DNA from 4 places in the Acidovorax sp. M2(2025) genome. Region 4 is predicted to be linked to each of the others. Evidence: predicted binding sites of a transcription regulator. Region 4 holds the regulator's gene; each other region holds the start of a gene.
What was found. The regulator sigma-54, encoded in region 4, starts transcription at its own class of promoters, with help from an activator protein. The targets are predictions, from matches to a motif close to TGGCANGNAANCTGCTTT.
Positions count from the first base shown of each region.

Region 1: the regulator sigma-54 is predicted to act here: its motif matches at 2,094-2,111, upstream of nifH (nitrogenase iron protein).
Region 2: the regulator sigma-54 is predicted to act here: its motif matches at 2,664-2,681, upstream of ACOYR3_RS16640 (ammonium transporter).
Region 3: the regulator sigma-54 is predicted to act here: its motif matches at 1,722-1,739, upstream of nifE (nitrogenase iron-molybdenum cofactor biosynthesis protein NifE).

Region 1 is NZ_CP186262.1:1,943,748-1,947,867, reverse strand. It holds gene nifD (nitrogenase molybdenum-iron protein alpha chain) at 1-998, opposite strand, end outside; gene nifH (nitrogenase iron protein) at 1,084-1,965, opposite strand; gene ACOYR3_RS09005 (hypothetical protein) at 2,388-2,996, shown strand; gene ACOYR3_RS09000 (NAD(+)--dinitrogen-reductase ADP-D-ribosyltransferase) at 3,029-3,874, shown strand; gene draG (ADP-ribosyl-[dinitrogen reductase] hydrolase) at 3,906-4,120, shown strand, end outside.
Region 2 is NZ_CP186262.1:3,598,806-3,602,925, reverse strand. It holds gene ACOYR3_RS16645 (phospholipase D family protein) at 1-1,231, opposite strand, end outside; gene ACOYR3_RS16640 (ammonium transporter) at 1,391-2,593, opposite strand; gene ribD (bifunctional diaminohydroxyphosphoribosylaminopyrimidine deaminase/5-amino-6-(5-phosphoribosylamino)uracil reductase RibD) at 2,732-3,844, opposite strand; gene ACOYR3_RS16630 (type IV pilin protein) at 3,869-4,120, opposite strand, start outside.
Region 3 is NZ_CP186262.1:1,950,521-1,954,640, forward strand. It holds gene ACOYR3_RS09030 (hypothetical protein) at 1-272, shown strand, start outside; gene ACOYR3_RS09035 (hypothetical protein) at 283-768, shown strand; gene ACOYR3_RS09040 (hypothetical protein) at 779-1,135, shown strand; gene ACOYR3_RS09045 (ferritin-like domain-containing protein) at 1,151-1,630, shown strand; gene nifE (nitrogenase iron-molybdenum cofactor biosynthesis protein NifE) at 1,770-3,281, shown strand; gene nifN (nitrogenase iron-molybdenum cofactor biosynthesis protein NifN) at 3,294-4,120, shown strand, end outside.
Region 4 is NZ_CP186262.1:4,654,712-4,658,831, forward strand. It holds gene ACOYR3_RS21380 (THUMP domain-containing class I SAM-dependent RNA methyltransferase) at 1-943, opposite strand, end outside; gene ACOYR3_RS21385 (acyl-CoA thioesterase) at 982-1,419, opposite strand; gene ACOYR3_RS21390 (RNA polymerase factor sigma-54) at 1,505-3,094, opposite strand; gene lptB (LPS export ABC transporter ATP-binding protein) at 3,126-3,914, opposite strand; gene lptA (lipopolysaccharide transport periplasmic protein LptA) at 3,935-4,120, opposite strand, start outside.

The sequences.
Region 1 (4,120 bases), 2.2 Mb from region 4:
TCGATCACGGCTTCGGCGTTGGCCTTGATCTTGTCGTCGAAGTGGCTGGCGATTTCGCGCAGGCTCTTCTCGATCTGGGTCGGACCGAAGAAGTTGTACTCGCACCATGGAATGCCGTACTTCTCCTCCATGTGCCGGCTGATGTAGTTCATCGAGCGGTAGCAGTGCAGCACGTTGAGCTTGGCCTTGGGCGTGTTTTCCAGCTCGGCAATGGAACCGTCGCCTGACCACTGGGCGATCACGCGCAGCCCCATCTCTTCGAGCAGGATGCGGCTGGACCAAGCGTCGCCACCGATGTTGTAGTCGCCGATGATGGCCACGTCGTGCGGGGTGGAGACGAAGTCAGGGCGCTTGTTCGGGTCGGTCTTGTCGAACACCCAGTCGCGGATCGCGTCGTTGGCCAGGTGGTGGCCCAGCGACTGGCTCACCCCACGGAAACCCTCGCAGCGCACGGGCACGATGGTCTTGCCATCGTACTGCGCACTCTTCTTCTTGGAGACGGCCTCGATGTCGTCGCCGATCAGGCCGATGGGGCACTCCGACTGGATCGAGATCCCCTTGTTCAGCGGGAACAGTTCCTGGATCTCGTCAATGATCTTGTCGAGCTTCTTGTCGCCACCAAAGACGATGTCCTTCTCCTGGAAGTCGGAGGTGAACTGCATCGTCACGAAGGTGTCCACGCCGGTCATGCCGATGTAGTAGTTGCGGCGGGCGGCCCAGCTGTACTGGCCGCATCCCACGGGGCCGTGGGAGACATGGATCATGTCCTTGATGGGGCCCCAGACCACGCCCTTGGAACCGGCATAGGCGCAGCCGCGGATCGTCATCACGCCCGGCAGGGACTTGATGTTGGACTTCACGCCGCAATCGGGCTTGCCCTCTTCGTACGTGCTCAGGTGCTTGGCGCGGCGCTTGGCCATCTTCTCGGGATAGGCCTTCAGCACTTCATCGATCAGGGCCTTGTTGGCGGCCTTGCGCTCTTCAACGGTGGCGGTCATGGGAACACTCCAGTGGATGGTAGATGGCTCTCTTGCTCCGCACCCGGCCCGCCTGCAAGCACGCCGAATGCGGTCCTTGAGACGATCAGGCGGCGAGTTCGGCGGCAGTCTTTCCGACTTCCGATTCGTCGATGGCTTTCATGATCCCGTGCTCCATCAGCAAGTCTTCAAGCTGGTCCATCGTGATGGGCGTGGGGATGGTGCCGTTGCCGGCGTTGCCGTGGACCTTCTGAGCCAGGGTGCGGTATTCCTGGGCTTGCTTGGAGTCGGGCGCGTACTCCAGCACGGTCATGCGGCGCAGTTCTGCGTGCTGCACGATGTTGTCGCGCGGCACGAAGTGGATCAGGCGGCTGCCCAGCATCTTGGCCAGCGAGTCAGCCAGCTCCAGTTCCTTGTCGGTCTGGCGCTCGTTGCAGACCAGGCCGCCCAGGCGCACGCCGCCACTGTTGGCGTACTTCAGAATGCCCTTTGAAATGTTGTTGGCCGCGTACATGGCCATCATTTCGCCTGACATGACGATGTAGATTTCCTGCGCCTTGTTTTCGCGGATGGGCATGGCGAAGCCGCCGCACACCACGTCACCCAGCACGTCGTAGGACACATAGTCCACGCCGTCATAAGCGCCGTTTTCTTCCAGGAAGTTGATCGAGGTGATCACACCGCGGCCAGCGCAGCCAACGCCTGGCTCGGGGCCGCCGGACTCGACGCAGCGGATGTCGCGATAGCCGATCTTCATGACATCTTCGAGCTCCAGATCCTCCACCGAGCCCGCTTCCGCAGCCAGCGAGAGGATGGTGTCCTGCGCCTTGGCATGCAGGATCAGGCGGGTCGAGTCGGCCTTGGGGTCGCAGCCCACGATCAGGATCTTCTGGCCCATTTCCGCAAGGGCGGCCAGTGTGTTCTGCGAAGTGGTGGACTTGCCGATGCCACCTTTGCCATAGAAGGCGATTTGACGAAGCTTAGCCATATCAGTTCTCCAATCAAGAAGGGTTGAAAGCCGGGTTGCGATACACCGCGACCAGGTCAGCCTGACGTGCCCATAGCTCTTCTTATCGGATCACGCATCGGCCGGACTTGTGTCCGCGCAGCCACTCCATCGCAGCTTCCGTGCCATGCCATTCGCACCCCCTTCCAACACCTCATAAGTGCTTGTTTTTTAGAGAGAAAGCGGCCTTTCTTCGCGCGCTGTCTAGGCCTTGTACGGCTTTGTTCCGAACCCTACAAACCCGGCCGGCAGCGTCGCAAACGGCACGCCTTGCCAGCGCCTGCGCCAGCGCTTGTGTCGGGTTTGCTGCGCCATCCAGGGCGGGCGAAGGGTTGCGCGGGTTGGTACGTTCATTGCAGACAGCAGCGGTGCTCACTTCCCTTTTCCCAACCACAGGAACCGCCATGACCACGCTCACCGCGCCCGCCACGATTGCCGACACTGCCTTTGCCCGCCTGGAGAAAGAAGGCCGCATGCTCAACCCCGTGCTCAAGGCGCCCACCCCGACGGAAGGCCGCTTTGGATTTCGGGGCGAACTGGCGTTGCGCTTCGCGCCCAAGCTGGCCGACGAAGCGCGCCCCCCCGAGCTCACGCTCGACCAGGTGATCGCCATCGCCACCGCAGGCGATCCCAAACTGCCCTTCCTTGCGGGCTATCTGCTGAACTTTGCCCACCTCAAGGACGTGGCCGAGGTGCTCGGCGACACGCTGTCGGCGGGCGGCAAGTACTTCCTGTTCTGCAACAACATCGACCTGTCGAAGAAGTACCAGGTGCCGTTCCAAGGTGCGATGTTCTACGTGCTGCCCATCGACGAATCCACCGTCTACAACGAACTGCTGGAACTGCTGTACCTGGAGAAGGGCGACCTCAAGAAGCTCGACACCGCGGGCAAGACCGACAAGGTTGCCGATGCGGCGCTGAAGTTCGACATCACCTTCGACACCATCACCTACGACGAAGGCCTGGCGCTCATGGGGCCGGTGCGCAACCCCAACGAAAACCGTCCGGTCTGATCGCGCCAGGGCCTGTGGCTGTTGCCGCGCCAATGGATGATGAACCCGTCCAGCCGCACCGTTGGTACAGCACCAACCTGGTGGGCGTGCCGAGCCAGGTGCTGTCCAGCACGCTGTTCAACGCGCACCCCCTGGCGTTGTCGATCGCCGGCACCCGCGAGACGCATCCGGGCCTGTTCCACCTGCTGGGGCGCTGCGCCAGCCTGAGCGATGCTGCGGAGGTCTTCGTGCACTACCTGGACATCGCCTTCGGCCTTCGTGCCCCTGCGGACCACGAGGCGGCCACGCTGGGCCCTGCCGAGCGCCGCCGGTGGCGCAGCAGCTGGCGCAAACTTCTGCAAGGCTGGGGCATGGACAGCAACGGCCCGGCGGGCGCGGTGCTCAAGGGGTGGGTGGAAAGCCGGTTTGGCCTGGTGCCCATCCACCACAAAGCACCCCTCGCGCACTTTCCTTCTGCAGGCTGGATCACCTACCTGGAAGAGAAGACCTCCAGCCGCCTGCACAACAACAACATCCACCAGCAGCTGGACCTGCTGTACGAGTTTTGCCAATGGGCGCTGCAGCGCTTTGGACTGCCGGGACTCGCAGCCGCCCCGGCCCGGCAACTGCGCCTGTGGCGTGGCAGCACCCGCTGCGACGAACAGCTCGTCGCCGGAGCGCTCCAGAACCGGCATTGCACCGTGCGCCTGAACAACCTGGCTTCCTTCAGCCTCTCCCCCGACGACGCCGGCTGCTTCGGCGACTGGGTGTTCGAAGCCCAGGTGCCGGCCTGCAAGGTACTGGTGTTCCCCGGCCTTTTGCCGGGCCAAGTGCTGCAGGGCGAGCAGGAAGTGCTCGCCCTGGGTGGCGACTACGACGTGGTGGCGCGCTATGTCTGAGCCCTCTTCCTCAAGGCCCTCTTCCGCGCCATTGTCTGTTCGCTTTGACAAAGCCCTGGGGGCCTACCTGGGCCTGGCCCTCGGCGATGCGCTCGGCGCCACCGTCGAGTTCATGCGACCGCGCGAAATTCTGCAGCAGTACGGGGTCCACCGGGACATCGTCGGCGGCGGCTGGCTCAAGCTGGCGCGCGGCCAGGTGACCGACGACACCACCCTGTCGCTGGCGCTGGGTGACGCGCTGCTGGC
Region 2 (4,120 bases), 1.1 Mb from region 4:
CGGGTACGAAATAGGGCGAGATGATGAGCAGGTCCCGCCGGGCCTGGCCCATGAGCTGCAGCAGCCCGTCCACCACGGTATCGGTCTGCGCGTCCGAGGCGGTGGACGGGGTGCCAGCATTGACGGGCGATGCCGCAGGGGCCGGGGCTGCGGGACCCGGCGCCGTGATCGCCCGGGGCGAGGCCTTGGCAGGCGGAGTCTCGGGGAGGCGGGCCTCGGGCCCACTACCGTCGGGCGGTATCTTCGCTGGCCGATCCACCAGCACGGCTGCCGGAGCCCAGGTGAAGGGCACCCGGGCCAGGTCCATGGGCTGCTGGTCCCACACCCGCGCGCGCTGTTCTGCAAGGGGGGGCGCTGCCGGGCTTGGCTGTTGGCCGTCCGGTGCAAAGGCGCCGCCCTGGCCGGCGATGCGCTCGCGCCGTGTCGCGTCGGCTGCGCGCGCCTGTTGGCTCAGGGCTTCCAGCTCCTCGCGCGTCACCAGCGACGGCACGGGGTAGGCGCGCTCGTTGTTCCAGTAGCTGTCAAAGCTGCGTGACAGCTCCTGCACCACTGGCCCGGCCGCCAGCACGTCCAGGTCCACGAAATTGCCGGAGTCTGCATGGCCGAAGTAGGCATCGCCCAGATTGCGCCCGCCGGTCACTCCGAGGGCGTTGTCTGCAATGAAGAGCTTGTTGTGCATGCGCTGCTGCACGCGGGAGAAGTCCCCCAGCGCGCTGAACATGCGCCCCAGCGGCGACCCGCGCGCCCCGGTCAGCGGGTTGAACATGCGCATTTCAATGTTGGGCACGAACGCGAGCCGCATCACCTGGGCATTGCGGCCTGCGCTGTGGAAGTCGTCCAGCAGGATGCGCACGCGCACGCCCCGCTGTGCCGCCGCAATCACCCCCATCAGCAGGCGTTCGCTGCTGGCGTCGGCGTGGATGGCGTAGTACTGCAGGTCCAGTGTTTTCTGGGCCGCATCCACCAGGGCCAGCCGGCTGCCATAGGCCGCCTGGGGCCCGCTCAGCAGCAAAAACCCGGAGGGGTGGCGGGCTCCGGCCGCCGCGCGGCGCTCTTCCACCAGCCGGCCCAGGGCCGTGGTGGCGGGCGCGGCCAGCGCGGTGGACACAGGGCGCTCCACCTGCTTGGGCAGCCCGCTGGCGCAGCCGCCGAGCGCGCCTGCAACCAGCACGGCGGCCAGTGCGAGCCAGCCGTACCGGGCGCTGGCCTGAAGCGCGGCCGGAAAGTCCATGACAGAAGCACTGGGTGAAAAGCGCATGGCGCCATTGTGGCGCTGCCGCTGCAGGCCCGTGTGTCGGACGCCGCGCCAACGCGACAGCAAGGCCGGCCTCGCCTCGCTTGCCGGGCAGGACGTTGTGCCTGCGTTGAACGGCGTGACGCGCTGCCCGGCTTACCAGCTGGCGTCGCGGTCTGGTGTCGCGCTGATCTTGTGGATGGACAGGTCGGCGCCGTCGAACTCTTCTTCCTGCGTGAGGCGCAGGCCGACCACCCGCTTGATGACACCGTAGACGACAAAGCCGCCCGCCAGCGCCCAGACCACGCCCATGCCCGTGCCGATCAGCTGCGCCGAGAAGCTCACGCCCCCCAGGCCACCCAGCGACTTGCTGCCAAACAGCCCGGCTGCCAGGCCCCCCCAGGTGCCGCACAGGCCGTGCAGGGGCCACACGCCGAGCACGTCGTCGATCTTCCAGCGGTTCTGCGTCAGCGTGAACATCACCACGAAGATCGCGCCCGCCACGCCCCCGACCACCAGCGCGCCCAGGGGATGCATCAGGTCCGAGCCCGCACACACGGCCACCAGCCCCGCCAGCGGGCCGTTATGCACGAAGCCGGGGTCGTTCTTGCCCAGCAGCAGGGCTGCCAGGGTTCCGCCAACCATCGCCATCAGCGAATTGACGGCCACCAGGCCGGAGAGCTTGTCCACGGTCTGCGCGCTCATGACGTTGAAGCCGAACCAGCCCACCACCAGCACCCACGCGCCCAGCGCCAGGAAGGGGATGTTCGAGGGCGGGTGCGCGGAGATCGCCCCGTCCTTGCGGTAGCGGTTGGCACGCGAGCCCAGCAGCACCACGGCCGGCAGGGCAATCCATCCGCCCATGGCGTGCACCACGACGGAGCCGGCGAAGTCATGGAACTCCTCGCCCGTCAGCGCCTTGAGCCAGGCCTGCACGCCGAAATGCTGGTTCCAGGCAATGCCTTCAAAAAAGGGGTAGACAAACCCCACGATCACGGCCGTGGCCATCAGCTGCGGCCAGAACCGGGCCCGCTCCGCAATGCCGCCCGAGACAATCGCCGGGATGGCGGCGGCAAAGGTGAGCAGGAAAAAGAACTTGACCAGTGCGTAGCCGTTTTGCTGAACCAGCGACTCCGCGCCCACAAAAAAATGGGTGCCGTAGGCCACGCCGTAGCCCACCGCAAAGTACACCACGGTGGACACGGAAAAATCCACCAGGATCTTGACCAGTGCGTTCACCTGGTTTTTCTTGCGCACGGTGCCCAGCTCCAGAAACGCGAATCCCGCGTGCATGGCCAGCACCATGATGGCCCCCAGAAGAATGAACAGGGCATCCGCGCCCTGTTTGAGTGCTTCCATAACGTCCTCGTGCGATTGAATGATCTGATTTGGTGCGTCGGTGGCTTGGATACCGAGTGCGCACCAAATTGAAGCAAAAATCGCGCCAAAGTGGATTCGGGGAGTGCACCCTTTGGGGGCGGGTGCCTGCGGCGTGGGCTAGAACCGGCCGCGCCCCGCCACGCGGGCCACGATGCGCAGGTCCGGCCCGATAGAGTCCGTTGAGAGGAACTCGAGCGCCAGCCCATCGGCAAGCACCGTCAGCGGGCCGAAATCCGCCATGCCATGCCCTGGGCCCAGCAGCCGGGGCGCCAGGTACAGCAGCAGTTCATCGACCAGGCCTTCGCGCACCAGCGAGCCATTGAGCTTGTGGCCCGCCTCGACATGCAGCTCGTTGATGCCGCGCCTGCCCAGGTCTTGCAGCATGGCCTGCAGATCCACCTTGCCGCGGCTGTCGGGGAGGTGCACCACCGTGGCGCCGCGCTCCCGCAGTGCGGCTTCTTTTTGAGGATCCGAAGGGGCCGCGGTGTAGATGTAGTAAGCGCGGCCAGCTATGAAAATGCGAGCATCCAAGGGGATCTGCAGGCGGCTGTCCACGATGACCACATGTGGCTGGCGAGGGGTGAATACCTCGCGCACATCGAGCCGCGGGTTGTCGTCCAGCAGGGTGCCGATGCCCGTGAGCACCGCACAGGCCCGTGCACGCCAGGCGTGGCCGTCCGCCCGTGCGGCCGGCGACGTGATCCACTGGCTGGCACCGTTGGACAGGGCCGTGGTTCCATCGAGCGAGGCGGCTGCCTTCATCCGCACCCAGGGTGAACCCCGCACCATGCGGCTGAAGAACCCGATATTGAGCTCCCGCGAGGCCTGCGCGCCCGGCCCCACCACCACCTCCACCCCCGCAGCGCGCAGGCGCTCAAAGCCGTGGCCAGCCACCAGGGGGTTGGGATCGGTGAGCGAGGCAACCACCTTGGAAACGCCCGCCTGGATCAGCGCGTCACAACACGGCCCGGTGCGGCCGTGGTGGGAACAGGGCTCGAGGGTGACGTAGGCGGTGGCGTTCCGGGTGCTCTGCCCCCGGGCCGCCGCGTCCCGCAGCGCCATGACCTCTGCGTGCGGCCCCCCGGCCTGCTGCGTGAAGCCCCGGCCGATCACCGCCCCATCCGGGCCCACCAGCACGCAGCCTACGCGCGGATTGGGGTTGGAAAGAAAAAGCGCCTGGGCGGCGAGCCCAAGCGCTTCATCGATGGGGTGGGGCGCTGCGGTGGTCATGCGCCCTGGATGGTAGCGCAGACGCTATTTGTTCCAGCAGTCGGCGGCCGTTGCGCCGGCAGAAAGGTTATTTGCTCCCCGCGTACCCGTATTGGTCAGGGTGAAATCCCCGCACTTGTCCGTAGCTTGGGCGGTTCCTGCCTTGCGGGTGGCCACCAAGGTGAAGGCGGCGTTGGTGTTCCCGGCTGCGAATCCAATGGTGTAGCGTTTGCTGGGATCGCCCGCCCACGTCAGGTTGCTAGGCAACGCTGTCGGGTATACGCCGGTCGCGGTGGA
Region 3 (4,120 bases), 2.2 Mb from region 4:
AAGTGATCGATGGCTGGGTGTGCCTGGGAGGGCGCAAGGAGGCTGACACCCTGGTGCCGTTGACGGAACACCCCAACCGCCAAGCGATCCTGGCGGTGGCGCCTGGCGCGACGCATATGGCGGGGCGCCTGCCGTTGACGCACGAAGAAGCGGCCATCGCGCACGGCGCGATGTCGCTGGAGCAGCGCGTGATCGACACCAGCCCAAGGGCTATCGCGCAGCGGCTGCGTCGCGCGATGTGGGCCAAGGCCGTGGCCGAGGGCGTTGAGTGATCGGGCCGGCATGATCTACATCGTCGAATGCCCCCCCAAGGGTGAACCGCACGCCTGGTTCGCCTACCACCTGGCGGACCTGTCGCACAAGATCGCGGCCGCAGACGCTTGCGAGCCCTGGGAGCTGTTCGACGAAGTGACGCCGCGTGCGTTGCTGGGCGGGCTGGGCCATGAAGAGGCCAGCGCCGCTGCGCGCGCCGCGGCTCCGGCCGTCTGCGCACTGGGTGACCGGTTCGGCTGGGACGCCACGCTCTACCGGGCCGACCACGTGCTGGGGCGCGGCGTGCTCAGCCCGGATCCCGTGGACGAGCGGGCCGCGCTGCTGGCGGCGCTGGCCGCGCGGCCGGGTGAGCGGCGGGTCTACTGGTCCGACAGGGAGGCCGTGCTGGCAACCGAAGGCGCCGACACCTGGCTCGGTGATGCCACGCGCTGGCGCGCCCGCCATGCCTTGCTCCAGCAATTGCTGGCGCTCGAAGTGGTGGCCGACAACTTCTGAAGGAGCCTCCATGCTGCATCGCATGCAGTGCGACATTGTGCGGAGCGCGGGCGAGACCATCCTGCGCTTGCTGGCGGAGATGCAGGATGAGGATGAGCTCTTCGCGAGCGGCGCCACGCTCCATGCGGTTGAAGCGCAGTTGCTGGTGATGTCGCAGACCCTGGCGCACTTTTCGCCCGCGCTGCGCCAGCGGCTCCACCGGATCGACTGGCAGAGTTGGGGCCAACTGCACCAGCTACTGGAGTCGGGCGGACAGCCGCGCCGGGAAGCCGTCTGGTACGGCGTGCGGGCGTTGGTGCCGGCCACGCTGGAACTGGTGGCCGAACTGCGCAAGCGCGAGCCGCATTGGTTCGAAATCGATTACTGAAGAAGAAAGCACACCATGGACTCGGTCGAAGAATTCCTCGCCCACGCCATCCAGATCGAACAGGAAGCGGTATTGCGCTTTGGGCAGCTGGCGGACGCCATGTTCGCGCAGGGCAACAAAGAAGTCGGGCGCCTCTTTCGGCAGTTGGCCCATTATTCGCAACTGCATTTGGCCGACGCGCGGGAGCGTTCCGGCTATCGCCAGTTGTCCACATTGGCATCGGACGAGTTTCGCTGGCCTGACATTGAAAGCCCCGAGGCAGCCGCGATTTGGGCCGCAGATCCGATGCTCGGGCGTGAGCAGGCGCTGGAGATTGCCCTGGCCGCAGAGCAGGCCGGGCTGAGCTACTACAGCGACATCATGCGCAGCACGGCCGATCCCGAGATCCGCGCATTCGCCAAGGAGTTCTCAGAGGAAGAGGCGCAGCACGTGGCCGAGCTGCAGCGCTGGATCGCATTGCACCGCGCCGGCAAGCCGCTGCCGACGGACGCCTGAGTTGCCGACGTCTGTCGCAAATCGACCGTCGCGATTGCTTCAAAACCGCCATTGGCAGTCCGCGATGCGCCGAAAACACTGCCAAATGCCCTGGCATCAAACCTGCAGAGGGCATGCATCCCAATGACAGGAGTTCGCCATGTCGGTATCGCTAAAAGCCAAGATCGCCGAAGTGTTCGAAGAGCCTGGCTGCGACATCAACCAGGGCAAGAGCGAGAAGGAGCGCAAGAAGGGCTGCACCAAACAGCTCTCGCCCGGCGCCGCAGCAGGTGGGTGCGCCTTTGACGGCGCCAAGATTGCGCTGCAGCCCGTGGCCGACGTGGCGCACCTGGTGCACGGCCCCATTGCTTGCGAAGGCAACAGCTGGGACAACCGGCACAGCGCCTCTTCGCATTCGCAGATCTACCGCACCGGCTTCACGACCGACATCAATGAACTCGATGTGATTTATGGCGGCGAGAAGCGGCTGTTCAAGTCGATCCGCGAGATCATCGAGAAGTACGACCCGCCGGCGGTTTTCGTCTACCAGACCTGCGTGACCGCGCTGACGGGCGACGACATCGAGGCCGTGTGCCAGCGCGCAACGGAGAAGTTCGGCAAGCCGGTGATTCCGGTCAACGCGCCCGGTTTTGCCGGCCCCAAGAACCTGGGCAACAAGCTCGGCGCGGAAGCCATTCTGGACTACGTGATTGGCACCGTGGAGCCAGAGATCACGACGCCGTACGACATCAACATCATCGGCGAATACAACCTGGTCGGAGAGCTTTGGCAGGTCAAGCCGCTGCTGGATGCGCTGGGCATTCGCATCCTTTCGTGCATCAGCGGTGACGGCAAGTACAACGAGATCGCTTCGGCCCACCGCGCAAAGGCCAACATGATGGTCTGCAGCAAGTCGATGATCAACATCGCGACCAAGATGCAGCAGCGCTACGGCATCCCGTATTTCGAGGGGTCTTTCTACGGCATCAGCGACATGAGCGACACATTGCGCCAAATCGCGCAGTTGCTGGTGCAGCAGGGCGCCGATGCAGAACTGATGGCCCGCACGGAGCGGCTGATCGAAATTGAGGAAGCGCGGGCCTACAAGCGCATTGCCGAATACAAGCTGCGCCTGGCCGGCAAACGCGTGCTGCTGATCACCGGCGGGGTGAAGTCCTGGTCGGTGGTGGCGGCGCTGCAGGAAGGCGGCATGGAAATCGTCGGCACCAGTGTCAAGAAGAGCACCAAGGAAGACAAGGAAAAGCTCAAGGAGATCATGGGCGAAGGCGCTGACGCCCACATGATCGACGACATGACGCCGCGCGAGATGTACGCCATGCTGCGCGACGCGCGCGCCGACATCATGCTCAGCGGCGGCCGCTCGCAGTTCGTGGCGCTGAAGGCGCGCATGCCCTGGCTGGATATCAACCAGGAACGTTACTACGCCTACGCCGGCTACGAAGGCATGGTCGAGCTGGTGCACCAGATCGACCGCACCCTGTCCAACCCCGTCTGGCAGCGGGTGCGCATCGCCGCACCGTGGGGAGACGATGGAGAAACCTTGGGGGCCCTTGTGCCCACAACCCCGCCGGTCCCCGCAACGGCCATCGACCCACTGGCCTGCGTCGCAGCACGCGCCATGGGCCTGGAGCCTGAAGAAATCCCGGTCTGAGCGGAGAACACCATGGCTACTGTCGTCGAATCCAAAAAGGCCTGCGCGGTCAACCCGTTGAAGATGAGCCAGCCACTGGGCGCAAGCTTGGCGTTTCTCGGGCTGGACAGCTGCATGCCCGTGATGCACGGGGCGCAGGGTTGCACGTCCTTCGGCCTGGTGCTGCTGGTGCGGCATTTCAAGGAAGCGATTCCGCTGCAAACCACGGCGATGAATGAGGTCACCACCATCCTCGGCGGCTACGAGAACATCGAGGCGGCACTGCTGAACATCCGCAAGCGCGCGGCACCCCGGCTGATCGCGATCTGCTCGACAGGGCTCACCGAAACCAAGGGCGACGACGTGGTCGGGTTCCTGAATCTGGCGCGGCAAAGGCACCCCGAACTGGCAGACACCGAGATCATCTATGTGTCCACGCCCGACTATGTGGGGGCTTTCGAGGACGGTTTCAAACATGCCGTCAAGGGAATCGTGCAGTCCCTGGTGCGGCCGTTGCCGCCGGTGCGCGAGCAGGTCACGCTGCTGCCGGGCAGCCACCTTTCGCCGGGCGACATTGACGAGTTGCGCGAGATCATTGAGGCGTTTGGGCTGACGCCCGTCGTGCTGCCCGATATCTCGGGGTCGCTGGACGGTCACATTCCGCCCGACTGGCGCGGAACCACGCTGGGGGGCACCTCGCTCGACCAGATCCGCGCTGCCGGCGCCTCGTCCTGGACCATCGGCGTGGGGGAGCAGACCCGTGAGGGCGCCGAGGCATTGCGGGAGATCAGCGGTGCGCCCGTCGAGGTCTTCGAGCGCCTGACGGGCATCGAGGCCAATGACCGATTCCTCATGCGCCT
Region 4 (4,120 bases):
CGTAGGGCGGGTTCAGCAGCATCACGCCGGGCTGATCGCAGGGCGGCATGCGCTGCAGCGCGTCGCCGCCGCGCAGCTGCACGGCCTGGGCCACGCCGGCACGCTCGGCATTGCGCTGGGCAAAGTCGACCATGCGGAAGGCCACATCACTGCCAAAAATGGGGACGGGGCTTGCCTGCACTGCGCCGGCAGCTTCATTTTTAATAGCAGTCCAGACATGGGCCTGGAACGGCAGCAGCTTCTCGAACGCAAAGCGCCGCTGCAGGCCCGCCGGGATGCGGCAGGCGATCTGCGCGGCCTCCACGACGATGGTGCCGCTGCCGCAGCAGGGGTCGTACAGCGGCCGGGGGTCGTCGCCGTGCGGGTCCCAGCCGCTGGCGGCGATCATGGCGGCGGCCAGGGTTTCCTTGAGCGGGGCATCGCCCTTGTCTTCGCGCCAGCCGCGCTTGAACAGCGGCTCGCCGCTGGTGTCGATGTACAGCGTGGCCTCGTCGGTGGTCAGGTGCAGGTGGATGCGCACGTCGGGCCACTGGGTGTTCACGTCGGGGCGCACGCCGCTCTTGTGGCGGAAGCGGTCGGCCACCGCGTCTTTCACGCGCAGGCCGGCAAAGTTCAGGCTGGTCAGCGGGCTGTGCTGGGCCGTCACTTCCACCTTGAAGGTCTGGCGCGTGGTGAACCAGATTTCCCAGGCCACGTCGCTGGCCAGGGCGTACAGGTCGTTTTCGGAGCGGTAGGGCCGGTGCGCCAGCTGTACCAGCACGCGCTGCGCCAGGCGGCTGTGCAGATTCAGCAGCAGCGCGTCGCGCCACGAGGCGCGCAGCAGCACGCCGCCGCGGCCCACCAGCAGGTCCTGGCCCGTGAGTCCGGTGATGCCGTGCACCTCGTCGGCCAGGAAGCCTTCCACGCCGGCAGCGCAAGGCAGAAAAAGTTGGAGTTGGTTCATGGGAAAGGCGAGGATACGCGCTCGGCAGGCGCGGGGGGTCAGGCTGCCGCGCGCGCCAGCAGGAGCTGGCGGATGGATTCGGGAATCGGCGCCACCTTGCGGTCGGCCTGGCCAATGAACACGATCCCGATCTTGCCGCGCGCCACTTCGCGGCCGGAGGCCTTTTCAGCCATGCGGAACACGAGGTCGAAACCATAGCGGTTGAAGTCCGCCGGCGCCATGTCCACCCGCAGGGTTTCGCCGTGGAACGCCTCGGACTTGTACTGGGCCACGATATCGCCCACCACGATGGACAGGCCGCCCACGTCCGCCTCGGGGTAGCCCAGCGACTGGAAGAAGCGCACCCGCGCTTCGGACACCAGGCTGAGCAGTTGGGCGTTGTCCAGGTGCCCGCCCTGGTTCACGTGGCTGATGTAGATCTGCAGCTCGGTGGCAAAGCCGAAGTGGGCGGGAAGGTCGAAAACAATGCGGGCCATGGAGACGTACGGTCGGTGAAATCAAAGAAGTCCGGCTGCGGCGCACGGAGCCAATCCGCCGGCGCGCCCAGGCCGCGAAGGCCGGCTACAGCGCCTTGCGCAGGTTGGCCGGCGCAATCTTGAGCGCCTCGCGGTACTTGGCCACGGTGCGGCGCGCGCATTCGATGCCCTGCTCCTTGAGCATCTCGGCGATCTGGCTGTCCGACAGGGGCTTGGACGGGTTCTCGGCCGCCACGAACTGCTTGATGAGCGCCCGCACGGCCGTGCTCGACGCGTTGCCGCCGGTCTCGGTGCCCAGGCCCGAGCCGAAGAAGTACTTCAGCTCGTAGGTGCCCACGGGCGTGGCCATGTACTTGGAGGTGGTCACGCGGCTGATGGTGGACTCGTGCAGGCCCAGCTCGTCGGCGATGTCGCGCAGCACCAGCGGCCGCATGGCCAGCTCGCCGTGGGTGAAGAAGTTCTTTTGCCGCTCGACGATGGCGCGCGAGACCCGCAGGATGGTGTCAAAGCGCTGCTGGATGTTCTTGATGAACCAGCGCGCCTCCTGCAGCCGCTGCTGCAGCCCCTGGTGGCCCTCGCCGCCCTTGTGGCCGCGCAAGGCGCCGGCGTAGATGTCGTGCACCCGCAGGCGCGGCATCACGTCGGGGTTGAGGGTGACGATGAAGTTCTGCTGCCCGCTGCTGCCGTTGGCCCGCCCGGCTTTGCGCACGATGACGTCGGGCACGATGATGTTGCGTTCCACGTCGGCGAACCGGCGGCCCGGCCGCGGCTCCAGCCGCGCGATGAGGGCCATGGCGGCGCGCGTGCGCTCCTCGGTATCGCCGCACAGCTGCGTCAGGCGGCGGATGTCGCGGCGGGCCAGCATCTCCAGCGGCTGCTGGCAGATGCGCAGCGCGGTCTGCACGGTGGCCGGATCGGCATCGCTGTCCTCGTCGGCGGCCAGCGCGGCAAGCTGCAGCGTGAGGCATTCGGCCAGGTTGCGCGCGCCCACGCCCACCGGCTCCAGGCTTTGCAGCAGCCGCAGCGCCACGGTGAAGCGGTGCACCAGCTCCTCGATCTGCTCCAGGTCGTCCGGGCCGGCCAGGCTCGTGGCCAGCTCTTCCAGCGGGTCTTCCAGGTAGCCGTCGTCGTTCAGCGATTCGATCAGGAAGCGCAGCGCGGCCGTGTCCACCTCCGACAGCCGCAGGGACAGCGCCTGGCGGTGCAGGAAGGCCGTGAGCGATTCGTGGCTGCGGGCCAGTTCGGTGGCGTCGGCCTCGTCGCCCTCCGCGTCGTTGCGCGTGCGCGGCGGTGCGTCACCGCCCCACTCCGCGTCGTTGGGCGCCATGTCCACCGTGCCGTCGCCGCTCCAGTCCGGCTCTTCGGCGGAAGCGCTCGGGGATTCGGACTCCGAGGGGGCTTCCGCGCTGGTGCTGCTTGCGCTGGCAGCTCCTGAATAGATAGCATCTTCGGCGCTGTAGTCGTCGGGCTGGGCCGGGGTGTTCTCCGCGTCCAGGCCGAACTCCTCGCGCGGCGCCTCGTCCGCGGTGCGCTCGAGGAAAGGGTTGTCGTCGAGCATCTGCTCGACTTCCTGCGACAGCTCCAGGGTGGACAACTGCAGCAGCCGGATGGATTGCTGCAGCTGCGGCGTGAGTGCGAGATGCTGCGAGACGCGCAGCGAAAGACCCGGTTTCATTGACACGAAAGGACCAGCGTGGAGGCCATGCCTACATCCTGAAATGTTCGCCGAGGTAGACGCGGCGCACCTCGGCGTTGTCCACGATCTCGGAAGGCGTGCCCTGCGCCAGCACGCGGCCGTCGCTGATGATGAACGCGTGGTCGCAAATGCCCAGGGTCTCGCGCACGTTGTGGTCGGTGATGAGCACGCCGATGCCCCGCGCCTTGAGAAAGCCGATGATGCGCTGGATCTCGATCACCGCGATCGGGTCGATGCCGGCGAACGGCTCGTCCAGCAGGATGAAGCGCGGCTGCGTGGCCAGCGCGCGGGCGATCTCCACACGGCGGCGCTCGCCCCCGGACAGCGCCAGGGCCGGCGACGCGCGCAGATGGTCCACGCGCAGCTCCTGCAGCAGGGCCGTGAGCCGCTCTTCGATGGCGCCGCGCGACAGCGGCTGGCCGTCGTCGCCGCGCTGCAGCTCCAGCACGGCGCGCACGTTCTCCTCCACGCTGAGCTTGCGGAAGATGGACGCTTCCTGCGGCAGGTACGACAGCCCCAGCCGCGAGCGGCGGTGGATGGGCATGTGCGCCACCGACTGGCCGTCGATGCGGATGTCGCCCGCGTCGCTGCGCACCAGGCCCACGATCATGTAGAACGAGGTGGTCTTGCCCGCGCCGTTGGGGCCCAGCAGGCCCACGACCTCGCCCTTTTGCACGACCAGCGAAACGTCCTGCACCACCTTGCGGCTGCCGTAGGACTTGGCCAGGTGCTGCACCTCCAGGCGGCTGCCCGCCGCGGTGTCCGGCCCGGACCGGCTCCCCGCGGATGCGCCGGGGATGGTGTTGACGGCGGCCTCGCTCACTGGGAGCCGCCACCAAGGCTGTTGCTGGGCCGCAGCGCCGGCGCCGAAGCCGGTGCTGCGGCGGCTGGCGGCGCCTTGGCCGCCGGCGGGTCCTTGGGCGCCAGCACCGCGCGCACGCGGCTGCCCGGGGCCGGCGTCTCGCCGGACGCGCCCGCGGCGTTGCGCTTGCCATCCACCGTGAA